Regions from separate parts of the Pseudomonas sp. Eth.TT006 genome, predicted to be linked through region 1. Evidence: predicted binding sites of a transcription regulator. Region 1 holds the regulator's gene; the other holds the start of a gene.
What was found. The regulator FliA, encoded in region 1, starts transcription of late flagellar genes. The targets are predictions, from matches to a motif close to CTAAAGTTTNNNNNNNNNNNGCCGNTAA.
Positions count from the first base shown of each region.

Region 2: a site for FliA is predicted at 2,551-2,578, ahead of ACXR0M_RS10745 (methyl-accepting chemotaxis protein). Genes of this name have one in related genera too.

Region 1 is NZ_JBTJEN010000015.1:100,875-106,725, reverse strand. It holds gene flhA (flagellar biosynthesis protein FlhA) at 1-189, shown strand, start outside; gene flhF (flagellar biosynthesis protein FlhF) at 201-1,559, shown strand; gene fleN (flagellar synthesis regulator FleN) at 1,673-2,503, shown strand; gene fliA (RNA polymerase sigma factor FliA) at 2,500-3,240, shown strand; gene ACXR0M_RS22015 (chemotaxis response regulator CheY) at 3,408-3,779, shown strand; gene ACXR0M_RS22010 (protein phosphatase CheZ) at 3,798-4,586, shown strand; gene ACXR0M_RS22005 (chemotaxis protein CheA) at 4,641-5,851, shown strand, end outside.
Region 2 is NZ_JBTJEN010000005.1:262,494-268,344, forward strand. It holds gene ACXR0M_RS10740 (DUF924 family protein) at 1-446, shown strand, start outside; gene ACXR0M_RS10745 (methyl-accepting chemotaxis protein) at 581-2,473, opposite strand; gene ACXR0M_RS10750 (hypothetical protein) at 2,758-3,012, shown strand; gene ACXR0M_RS10755 (lipocalin family protein) at 3,044-3,613, shown strand; gene ACXR0M_RS10760 (formimidoylglutamate deiminase) at 3,733-5,097, opposite strand; gene hutC (histidine utilization repressor) at 5,285-5,851, shown strand, end outside.

The DNA.
Region 1 (5,851 bases):
CTCATCGAAGCGGCGCAGCGCCAGGAAATGCAAGGTCAACCGGTGATCCTGTTGGTAGCAGGCCCGATACGCGCGATGCTCTCGCGCTTTGGCCGCCTCGCAGTCCCGGGACTGCACGTGCTGGCGTATCAGGAAGTTCCGGACAACAAGCAAGTGACCATCGTTGCGACAGTAGGGCCCAACGGCTGAGGTAGTGGTTTATGCAAGTTAAGCGTTTCTTTGCCGCCGATATGCGTCAGGCCATGAAGCTGGTTCGTGATGAGCTGGGCGCTGATGCCGCGATCATTGGCAACCGCCGTATTGCCGGCGGTGTCGAGCTGACGGCGGCACTGGATTACAAATTGTCGGCGCTGGCGCCTCGGGTTCCGAACATGGAACTCGAAGACGAGCTGCGCAAGACCCAGTCGCGCATCGTCACCGCCCAGGCCGAGCTGAGCCTGCGTGGCGAAGCCGATGGCAATACCAATCGCCAGTTGTTCGCCGGGCTGCCGATCGACGCCCGCCAGACGCTGACCGCCGGTTTGCCGCTGACCGCAGCCGAGCCGTTGAGCGAGCCGACTTACGCTGCTCCGGCACGTCCGGCGCCGGCGCCTGCCCAGGCATCTGCCGGTGTCGATCCGCGTGCACTGGACTCGATGCGTTTTGAATTGAACAGTCTGCGTGAGCTGATGGAAGTGCAGCTCGGCACCCTGGCCTGGAACCAGATGCAGGGCAGCCGTCCGGCGCAAGCCAATCTTTACCGCCGTCTGCAACGCATTGGTCTGTCCGGGCCGCTGTCGCGCGACCTGCTGGCGATGATCACCGATATCGAAGAACCACGTCAGGCCTGGCGCATGCTGCTCGCGCACCTGGCGCGGATGATTGCCGTGCCGGAAGTCGAGCCGCTGGAAGAGGGTGGAGTGATTGCCATGGTCGGCCCGGCCGGCATGGGCAAGACCACCACCCTGGCCAAGCTTGCCGCGCGCTACGTGCTCAAGTACGGCGCGCAGAACGTGGCGCTGGTCAGCATGGACAGCTTCCGCATCGGCGCGCAGGAACAACTCAAGACCCTGGGCCGCATTCTCAATGTCCCGGTGACTCACGTTGACCCGGGCCAGTCGCTGGTTCAGGCGCTGGACCCACTGCTGCGCAAACGCGTGGTGCTGATTGACACCGCCGGCCTGCAGGCCAGCGATCCGGCCCTGCGCATGCAGCTGGAAAGTCTGGCCGGGCGTGGCATCCGTTCAAAAAATTATCTGGTGCTGGCAACCACCAGCCAGAAACAGGTTCTAACCGCCGCTTATCACAGTTACAAGCGTTGCGGGCTCGCCGGGTGCATCCTGACTAAACTGGATGAAACGGCCAGTCTCGGCGAAGTGTTGAGCCTGGCAATCAGTCATGAATTGCCGGTCGCGTACCTGACCGATGGCCCACGGATTCCGGATGATCTGCATCTGCCGCGCCGTCATCAACTGGTCAGCCGCGCCGTCAGCGTGCAAATGCAGGAAGAACCCAGCGAAGAAGCCATGGCTGACATGTTCGCTGATATCTACCACAGCCCGACCAAGCAGGTTGGCTGAGGTAATGAACAGTTTTTGTACCTACATCGATGGCCTGCCACGCATTGTTCCGGTTGTGAACGCGCAGCCAGTAATGTGGCCTCCGTCTATGCAAGACAAGGTAAAGAAATAACATGGGCAGCATGCATCCCGTACAGGTGATCGCGGTGACCGGCGGCAAAGGTGGCGTCGGCAAGACTAACGTGTCAGTGAACTTGTCTCTGGCGCTGGCAGAGCTTGGCCGTCGGGTCATGCTGCTGGACGCCGACCTGGGACTGGCGAACGTTGACGTTCTGCTGGGGCTCACGCCAAAACGCACGCTGGCTGACGTGATCGAAGGTCGCTGCGAGCTGCGCGACGTGCTGTTGCAGGGGCCCGGCGGGATCCGCATCGTACCGGCCGCTTCCGGCACCCAGAGCATGGTTCACCTGAGCCCGGCACAACATGCCGGTCTGATTCAGGCCTTCAGCGACATCGGCGACAACCTCGACGTGCTGGTGATCGACACCGCTGCGGGCATTGGTGACTCGGTCGTCAGTTTCGTCCGTGCCGCGCAGGAAGTGTTGCTGGTGGTCTGCGACGAGCCGACGTCGATCACCGACGCCTACGCGCTGATCAAACTGCTTAACCGCGATTACGGCATGAACCGCTTCCGCGTCCTCGCCAACATGGCGCAGAGTCCGCAGGAAGGGCGCAACCTGTTCGCCAAGTTGACCAAGGTCACGGATCGCTTCCTCGACGTCGCCTTACAATATGTGGGTGCCGTGCCGTACGACGAAAGCGTGCGCAAGGCCGTGCAGAAGCAGCGCGCCGTCTACGAAGCCTTTCCGCGTTCCAAGTGCGCGCTGGCGTTCAAGGCGATCGCGCAGAAGGTCGATACCTGGCCGCTGCCTGCCAACCCGCGCGGTCACCTCGAGTTTTTCGTCGAACGCCTCGTGCAGCAAACGGCAGGGCCAGTGTTATGACTGCGAGCGGTATGAACTACTACAAGAAATCGGCACGTGACGCGCAGTACGAGTTGATCGAGCGTTACGCGCCACTGGTCAAACGCATTGCCTATCACTTGCTGGCGCGCTTGCCGGCGAGTGTGCAGGTCGAAGATCTGATTCAGGCGGGGATGATCGGCCTGCTCGAAGTCTCGACCAAATACGACGCCAGCAAAGGCGCCAGTTTCGAAACGTACGCGGGCATTCGCATCCGCGGCGCGATGCTCGACGAAGTACGCAAAGGCGACTGGGCACCACGCTCGGTTCACCGCAACACCCGGATGGTCAGCGATGCAATTCGCTCAATTGAAGCGAAAACCGGCCGTGACGCTAAAGATCACGAGGTTGCGGCCGAACTCCAATTGAGTCTCGACGATTACTACGGGATTTTGAATGACACCTTGGGCAGTCGCCTGTTCAGTTTCGACGACCTGTTGCAGGACGGCGAACATGAAGGGCTGCACGAGGATGGCGCCAGTGCTCATATGGAGCCGTCGCGCGATCTGGAAGATGAACGCTTCCAGGCGGCGCTGGCGGACGCGATTGCCAATTTGCCGGAGCGTGAGCGACTGGTGTTGGCGCTGTACTACGACGAAGAGCTGAACCTCAAGGAAATCGGTGAAGTCCTTGGCGTCAGTGAATCGCGGGTCAGCCAGTTACACAGCCAGTGCGCGGCCCGTTTGCGGGGGCGTTTGGGGGAGTGGCGAGCGCGCTGAAGGCAGTGTGGGGACACTGCGAACGAGGCTGGTGCGGTGGTGAACGGCACCGGTCTTGCTCTGTTGTGCTCCAGACAGTCTTTGAGTGTTACGCCGGATTGATTGAAATGGCGCGTCCAGGTGCTGGGCGCGTTTAAGACTGCTTGGAGGTCGAATTGAACAAAGACATGAAAATCCTCATCGTTGATGACTTCTCAACGATGCGGCGGATCATCAAGAACCTGTTGCGTGATCTCGGGTTCACCAACACTGTCGAGGCTGACGATGGCATCACTGCCATTCCGGTGCTCAACAGCGGCAGCATCGACTTTCTGGTAACGGACTGGAACATGCCCGGCATGACCGGTATCGACCTGCTGCGCCACGTGCGTGCCGATGAAAAGCTCAAGCACCTGCCGGTGCTGATGGTGACCGCTGAAGCCAAGCGCGAGCAGATCATCGAAGCGGCCCAGGCCGGTGTAAACGGCTATGTGGTCAAACCTTTCACGGCTCAGGCGTTGAAAGAAAAAATCGAGAAGATTTTCGAACGCATCGGCTGATGAACGCGCGGGGGAGCTATGGAGCATAACGAATCTTCACTGGGCGATTTCGAATCGACCCTGAAAAAACACGCGGTCGAACTGGTCGAGAGCCTTGAAAAAGGCAGGTTCGGCGACGCGGTGCAATTGATCCATGAGCTCAACCAGACCCGTGACCGCGGCCTGTACCAGGAAGTGGGCAAGCTCACACGTGAACTGCACAGTGCGATCGTCAACTTCCAGATCGACCCGCACATGCCGCAGGCCGAGGAAGTGTCGCAAATCACCGACGCCACCGAGCGCCTGGGCTACGTGGTCAAACTGACCGAAGCCGCGGCCAACCGCACCATGGATCTGGTGGAAAGCGCGACCCCTGTGGTCAATGGCCTGGCTGACGAAGCCCAGACCTTGAGCGCCGATTGGGGCCGCTTCATGCGCCGTGAGGTCGGGGCGGAAGAGTTCCGTGAACTGGCGCGCCGGGTCGACGGTTTTCTGACACGCAGCAGCACGGACAACCGTGCGGTGTCGAGCAATCTCAATGACATCCTGCTGGCCCAGGATTACCAGGACCTCACCGGTCAGGTGATCAAGCGCGTGACCCAACTGGTCACCGAAGTCGAAAGCAATTTGCTCAAACTCGTGCTCATGGCCAGTCAGGTCGACCGCTTTGCCGGCATCGAACATGACCGCGAAGCGATGCTTGCAGAAAAAGATCCACAAAAACATCTCTCGCAGGGTGAAGGTCCGCAGATTCATGCCGATAAACGAGAAGACGTTGTGTCCGGTCAGGACGATGTGGACGATTTGTTATCCAGCCTCGGGTTCTAGTGTTTTGGAATTTTAGGTTTTTTGGGTTTTTAGACCTGTAGGAGCACCCCATTAATGAGCTTCGGCGCCGATGAAGAGATCCTTCAGGATTTCCTGGTTGAGGCCGGCGAGATTCTTGAGCAACTGTCCGAACAACTGGTCGAGCTGGAAAGCCGCCCGGATGACGCAGATCTGCTCAACGCAATTTTTCGCGGTTTCCACACTGTAAAAGGGGGCGCCGGCTTCCTTCAGCTCAATGAGCTGGTGGAGTGCTGTCACATCGCCGAAAACGTGTTCGACATCCTGCGCAAGGGTGAGCGTCGCGTAGATGCAGAACTGATGGACGTGGTGCTTGAAGCACTGGACGCGGTGAACAGCATGTTCAGCGAAGTCCGTGAACGTGCACCGATCACCGCCGCGACCCCGGAACTGCTGGCCGCCCTGGCGCGTCTGGCCGAGCCGCAATCGGCCGACGAAGCTCCGGCATCGCCGGTGGCCGAGATGATCGAAGAGCTGGTCGTCGAGAGCGAGCCTGCCGATTCGGGCGACATCACCGATAACGAATTTGAACAGCTGCTGGATTCGCTGAGCGCCGCCAAGGCCGAAGCTGAAGCCCCGGCCGCTGCTGCCCCTGCGCCAGCTGCCGATGCGGCGGCCAGTGATGAAATCACCGACGCCGAATTCGAGTCGTTGCTCGATCAGTTGCACGGCAAAGGCCAGTTCGCGGCTGACGCGGTTGTACCGCCTGCGGCCAAGCCAGCGGCACCCGCTGCAGGCGACAGCTCGGACATCACCGACGACGAATTCGAAGCGCTGCTCGATCAGTTGCATGGCAAGGGCAACTTTGCCGTTGAAGCGCTGGAATCGGCCATCGCCTCGGCCCCGGCGGCACCTGCCGCGCCAGCGGCCGCCGCTGCCGGCAGCGACCTGATCACCGATCACGAATTCGAATCGCTGCTCGACGAATTGCACGGCAAGGGCAAATTCACCGAAGTCGGCACCGCTGCTGCGGGCAGCGCTTCGACCGTGGCCGCGCCTGCCGCCAAGGCTGCAGCCGCTCCGGCCGCTGCGCCGAAAGCCGCGCCCAAACCAGAGCCAAAAGCCGAAACGCCGAAACCGGCAGCCGCTGCTGCACCGGCTCCGGCCCGTGCCGCCGCTACGCCGCCACCGGAAAAACCGGCCAGCGAAGCCGAGACCACCGTGCGCGTCGATACCGCGCGTCTCGACGAAATCATGAACATGGTCGGCGAGCTGGTGCTGGTGCGTAACCGTCTGGTGCGCCTGGG
Region 2 (5,851 bases), on a different contig from region 1:
AGGCCCTGGCTGGCGAATTGACCGACTGGACGCAACGTCCCGAAGGTTGGCTGGCGCTGGTGCTGCTGCTCGATCAACTGCCGCGAATGATCTTTCGCGACTCTCCCAAAGCCTGGTCCGGTGATCTGCGCGCGCAGAAGCTTGTCGCCCAAGGCATTGCTGCGGACTTCGACCGGCAACTGAAGCCGATCCAGCGGGTCTTCATTTATCTGGTGTTCGAACACTGCGAAAACCTTGCAGCGCAAAATGAAGCGGTTTCACGCTTTATCGAGCTGGTGGCTGAACAGCCGCGAGCCAAGGTATTTGCCGATAATCTGGATTATGCCGAGCGGCATCGGAGCGTGATTGCGCGGTTTGGCCGGTTTCCGCATCGCAATGCGCTGTTGGGGCGGGAGTCGACGGCTGAGGAGCTGGAATTCCTTTCCCGGCCGGGTTCCAGATTCTAGATGTTCAGTGCGGTTGATGCCGCTTTCGCGAGCAAGCCCGCTCCCACAGTAGATTGTGGTGGAACACACATTGTGTGAACACCGAAGAACCCTGTGGGAGCGGGCTTGCCCGCGAAGAGGCCAGTGGCAGCGCCTTAAATCCTGAAACTGCCCACCAGCTGCTTCAACCGCGCCGCCTGCTGCTCCAGATCCGAGCAGGCGCGCAAGGTCGCCTGCAGGTTCTCCACGCCTTCCTGATTCAGCGTATTGATCTCGTTGATATCCACGTTGATCGACTCGACAACAGCGGTCTGCTCTTCGGTTGCAGTGGCCACCGACTGGTTCATGCCGTCGATCTCGCCGATGCGCTGGGTCACGCTGCCCAGGCGCTCGCCGGCCTGGTTGGCGATGCCGACGCTGCTTTCGCTCTCGCGCTGGCTCTCGGTCATGATGGTCACCGCCTGACGTGCGCCGACCTGCAGGTCTTCGATCATCTTCTGCACCTGCTGCGCCGAATCCTGGGTGCGGTGGGCGAGGTTGCGCACTTCGTCCGCCACCACGGCGAAACCACGTCCGGCTTCACCGGCGCGGGCGGCTTCGATCGCGGCGTTGAGGGCCAGCAAGTTGGTCTGCTGCGAGATGCTGGTGATCACTTCGAGAATCTGCCCGATGTTCACCGTATTGCTGTTGAGGGTTTCGATGTTGCTGCAGGAGTCGCTGATCTTCGCCGACAGTTGCTGCATGGCGACGATGGTTTTATCCACCACCTGCTGACCGTCGACCGCCAGGCTGCGCGCATCGCTGGAGTGCTGCGAGGCGAGGGCGGCGTTCTGCGCGATTTCCTGGGCGGCGGCGCCGAGCTGGTTGATCGCGGCAGCCACGCTGTTGGTGCGGCTGGATTGCTGGTCGGAGTTGTACATCGACGAGTTCGATGCAGCGACCACGCGCAGGGCGACTTCGTTGACCTGGCCGGTGGCCGAGGCCACTTCGCGGATCGAAGTGTGAATCCGTTCAACGAAGCGGTTGAACGAGGTACCCAGCGCACCGAATTCGTCGTTGCCGTGGATCTGCAGACGTTTGGTCAGATCGCCTTCACCTTCGGCGATGTCGTGCATCGCGCGGCCCATGGTCAGCAGCGGTTGCAGCAGCACGCGGATCAGCATGCCGAGCAGGGCGATGATGATTACCACGGCAATCACCATGGCGATCAGCGCCGAGGTGCGGAACTCGCTGAGCATCGAGAACGCGGTGTCCTTGTCCAGCACCAGCGCCACGTACCAGTCAGCCGACGGCACGCCGTTGACGCGGGTGAACGAGATCAGTTGGGTCTTGCCGTCGAACTCGACCTCTTTCAGGCCCGGGCTGACTTTCGGCGCGCCATTCGGGTAGGCCTCGGCGAGGGTCTTGAGCACCAGTTTGCTGTCCGGGTGAATCAGGATCTTGCCGTCGGCGCTGACAATAAACGCCTGGCCGTGACCACCAAAGTTCAGCGAGTTGATGATCGCGCTGACGCTGCTCAGGTCGATATCCGCCCCGGCCACGCCGATCATCTGCCCTTGACGCTGCACCGGGGTGGCGACGGTGATCACCAGTTTGCCCGACGAGGCGGCAATGTACGGTTCGGTGACGATGGTCTGCTGCGCGCTATTGGCCGCCTTGTACCAGCCGCGGGCGCGCGGGTCGTAGTCCGGCGCGCGGTTACCGGCGGGTACCGAGAACATCACGCCGTCGGTGCCACCGAAGTAGCTGAGCTGGAAATTGCCGGTGTAGGCGGGCAGGTCGATGATGCGTTTCAGGCTGGCGGGCGCGCTGCCATCCACGGCGACTTGCTGCGACAGAGATTGCAGCAACTGGATGCGGCTCTCCAGCCAGGTCTGGATGTTGCTGGTGGTCAGGCTGCCCAGTTCCTGCATCGTGGCTTCGGTGCTGCTGCTCAGGGCTTCGCGTTGTCGATAGTCGTTGAAGAAAATGAAACAGGCGAATGCAACGGCCACCACGAGGGCGGCAGCCAACAAGATCTTGTGGCTGAATTTCATGTTTCTGGTCATCGAATGAACTACCGCGAAGGGGCTGGTCGAGAAAGGGCGGCAATTTGCCACACTCGCTGGCTTTGCGCTGCTCTTATTTTTCGACCGTCGGGTGCCAAAGATTAGGCGGTTTGCGGGAAATGCGACGAAATGCGCAATAGCGGCGCAAGGTGGTTGATTTATCGGCAAATGCCCGACGGGCGGGTTAATAAATAGCCGCCAGCCCACGGAACCAGATAAGGGTTTTCTCTTCTAAGCTTCTGGTTGGCACCCTGCCATCCCCCTTCCGCTCCAGGAGTCACTTCATGTCGCTGCGATCTATCGCCGTTCTGACCTTTTGCGTGCTGTTGGCCGCTTGCAGCAAGGTCAATCAGGAAAACTACTCGAAGCTCTCGGCCGGCATGGCCAAGGCCGAAGTCGAGAACCTGCTCGGCAAGCCCACCGACTGTTCGGGCGCGCTCGGCATGTCCAGTTGCACCTGGGGCGATAAAAACAGCTTTATCAGCGTGCAGTACGCCGGTGACAAAGTGCTGATGTTTTCCGGCCAAGGCCTGAAGTAAACCGGGGCTTCGCGCCCACGGAGAAGAAAAAATGAAGCGGTTATTGTTTGTCCTTCTTGCCGGCCTGGTATTGGCCGGCTGCGCCAGTTCCGGCGTCGATCCTTTGGCTCCGAAGACGGTCAGCAGCGTCAATCTCAAGCGCTACCAGGGCACCTGGTATGAGCTGGCGCGGTTACCCATGTACTTTCAGCGCAATTGTGCCCAATCCGAAGCTCATTACGCGCTCCGGCCGGACGGCAATGTCGATGTGCTCAATCGCTGCCTGACCGCCGACTGGCAATGGGAAGAGGCCAAGGGCAAGGCTTATCCACAGGTGCCGGGCAAGACCGACAAATTGTGGGTCGAGTTCGATACCTGGTTCTCGCGGCTGATTCCCGGCGTGGCGAAGGGCGAATACTGGGTGCTGTACGTCAGCGATGACTACAAGACTGCCATCGTCGGCGACCCGAGCCGCAAGTACCTGTGGTTGCTGTCCCGCACGCCAACCGTCAACGGTGTGGTGCGTGAAGAGTTGCTGAGCAAGGCACGGCAGCAGGGGTACGACACCACCCGTCTGATCTGGCGCGCGACTGATCGGCAGATGGCCAAAACTTCTAATTAAGCATCACCGCAAAACCAATGTAGGAGTGAGCCTGCTCGCGATGGCGGTGTGTCAGACATAAATATGTGACTGACACACCGCCATCGCGAGCAGGCTCACTCCTACATTTTTGTTATATGTCAGCCTAAAAGATCGCGTAAGACCTGAGTGAACGCCCGCGCGCTTTGCTCTTCGCCGGCATGCCGGCCATCACGCACCACCCACTTACCGTTGACCAATACATCGCGCACCTGACGATCGCCGCCGGCGAACAACCAGCGATTCAGAATCCCGTCGCCACTTGCGGTGGCCAGGTACGGATCATTGCCATCGAGCACGATCCAGTCCGCGCGTTTGCCAACCTCCAGCGCGCCAATCGGTTGCCCCAACGCCTGGGCGCCGCCGTCCAGCGCCGCGTCATACAACGTGCGCCCGACCATCGGCTGCTCCGCGCCATACAAACGGTTACGCCGCTGATCGCGCAGACGCTGGCCGTATTCCAGCCAACGCAATTCCTCGACCACGCTGAGCGACACATGGCTGTCGGAACCGATGCCCATGCGCCCGCCCTGAGCGAGGAAATCCACCGCCGGGAAAATCCCGTCGCCGAGGTTGGCTTCCGTGGTCAGGCACAGGCCGGCAATCGCGCGACTGTTGGCCATCAACGTCACTTCTTCCGGGTTGGCGTGGGTCGCGTGGACCAGGCACCAGCGCTGATCGACCTCGGTGTTTTCGTAGAGCCACTGCAATGGACGCCGGCCGCTCCAGCTCAGGCAGTCATCGACTTCTTTCTGTTGTTCGGCGATGTGAATGTGCACCGGGCACTGCTTGTCGCTGGCTGCCAGCACTTCGTTGATCTGCTGCGGGGTGACCGCACGCAGCGAGTGAAAGCACAGACCCAGCGATTGCGCCTTTTGCTGCGCCAGCAAGGGCTGCAGGCGCGCTTGCAGGTTCAGGTAGTTTTCGCTGCTGTTGATAAAGCGGCGCTGGCCGTCGTTCGGCGTCTGACCGCCGAACCCCGAGTGGCTGTAGAGCACCGGCAACAGCGTCAGGCCGATGCCGCTATCAGTCGCCGCCTGGCTGATGCGCAACGCCAGTTCCGCCGGGTCGGCATACGGCTGACCGTTAAGGTCGTGGTGCACGTAATGGAATTCGGCGACCGAGGTGTAACCGGCCTTTAGCATTTCTATGTACAGCTGACGAGCGATCACCCCGAGCTGCTCCGGGCTGATCTTTCCGACCAGCCGATACATCAGATCGCGCCAGGTCCAGAAACTGTCGTTGGGATTGCAAGCTACTTCGGCCAGCCCGGCCATCGCGCGCTGGAACGCGTGCGAGTGCAGATTGGGCATGCCTGGCAGCAGCGGACCGCTCAGCCGTTCGGCGCCGTCTGCGGTGGAATCGGCCTGAATGTGGGTCAGCATGCCATCGGCGCTGACCTCAAGACGTACATTGTTGGCCCATCCGTTAGGCAGCAGTGCGCGTTCGGCAAAGAAGGCGGACATGGTTCAGCACCCCATCGTGTGTTATTTGTATATACATATACAGACGTTTGCCTGCCCGGTAAACTCCGGCAAGCTAGCCACTTTCATCAATGAACAGGGATTCACCGTGCCGACTCCGCCTCCAGTCTCTCCGTTGGCCGCGAACCTGGGCGACAGTCCGGCGCCCTTGTACGCCCGCGTCAAACAGATGATCACCCAGCAGATCGACAGCGGTAACTGGCCGCCGCACTACCGCGTGCCGTCGGAAAGCGAACTGGTCAGCCAACTCGGCTTCAGCCGCATGACCATCAACCGCGCACTGCGCGAGATGACCGCCGACGGTCTGCTGGTGCGCATGCAAGGTGTCGGTACGTTCGTCGCCGAACCGAAAAGCCAGTCCGCGCTGTTCGAAGTGCACAACATTGCCGATGAAATTGCCTCCCGCGGCCATCGCCACACCTGCCAGGTGATCACCCTCGAAGAAGAGGCGGCTGGTTCCGAGCGCGCACTGGCGCTGGACATGCGCGAAGGGCAGAAGGTTTTTCATTCGCTGATCGTGCATTACGAGAATGACATCCCGGTGCAAATCGAGGACCGCTTCGTCAACGCGCTGGTCGCCCCGGAATACCTCAAGCAGGATTTCACCCTGCAGACGCCTTATGCCTATCTCAACCAGGTCGCACCGCTGACTGAGGGCGAGCACGTGGTCGAAGCGATTCTCGCCGAGCCGTCCGAGTGCAAGTTGCTGCAGATCGAAAAAGGCGAGCCGTGCCTG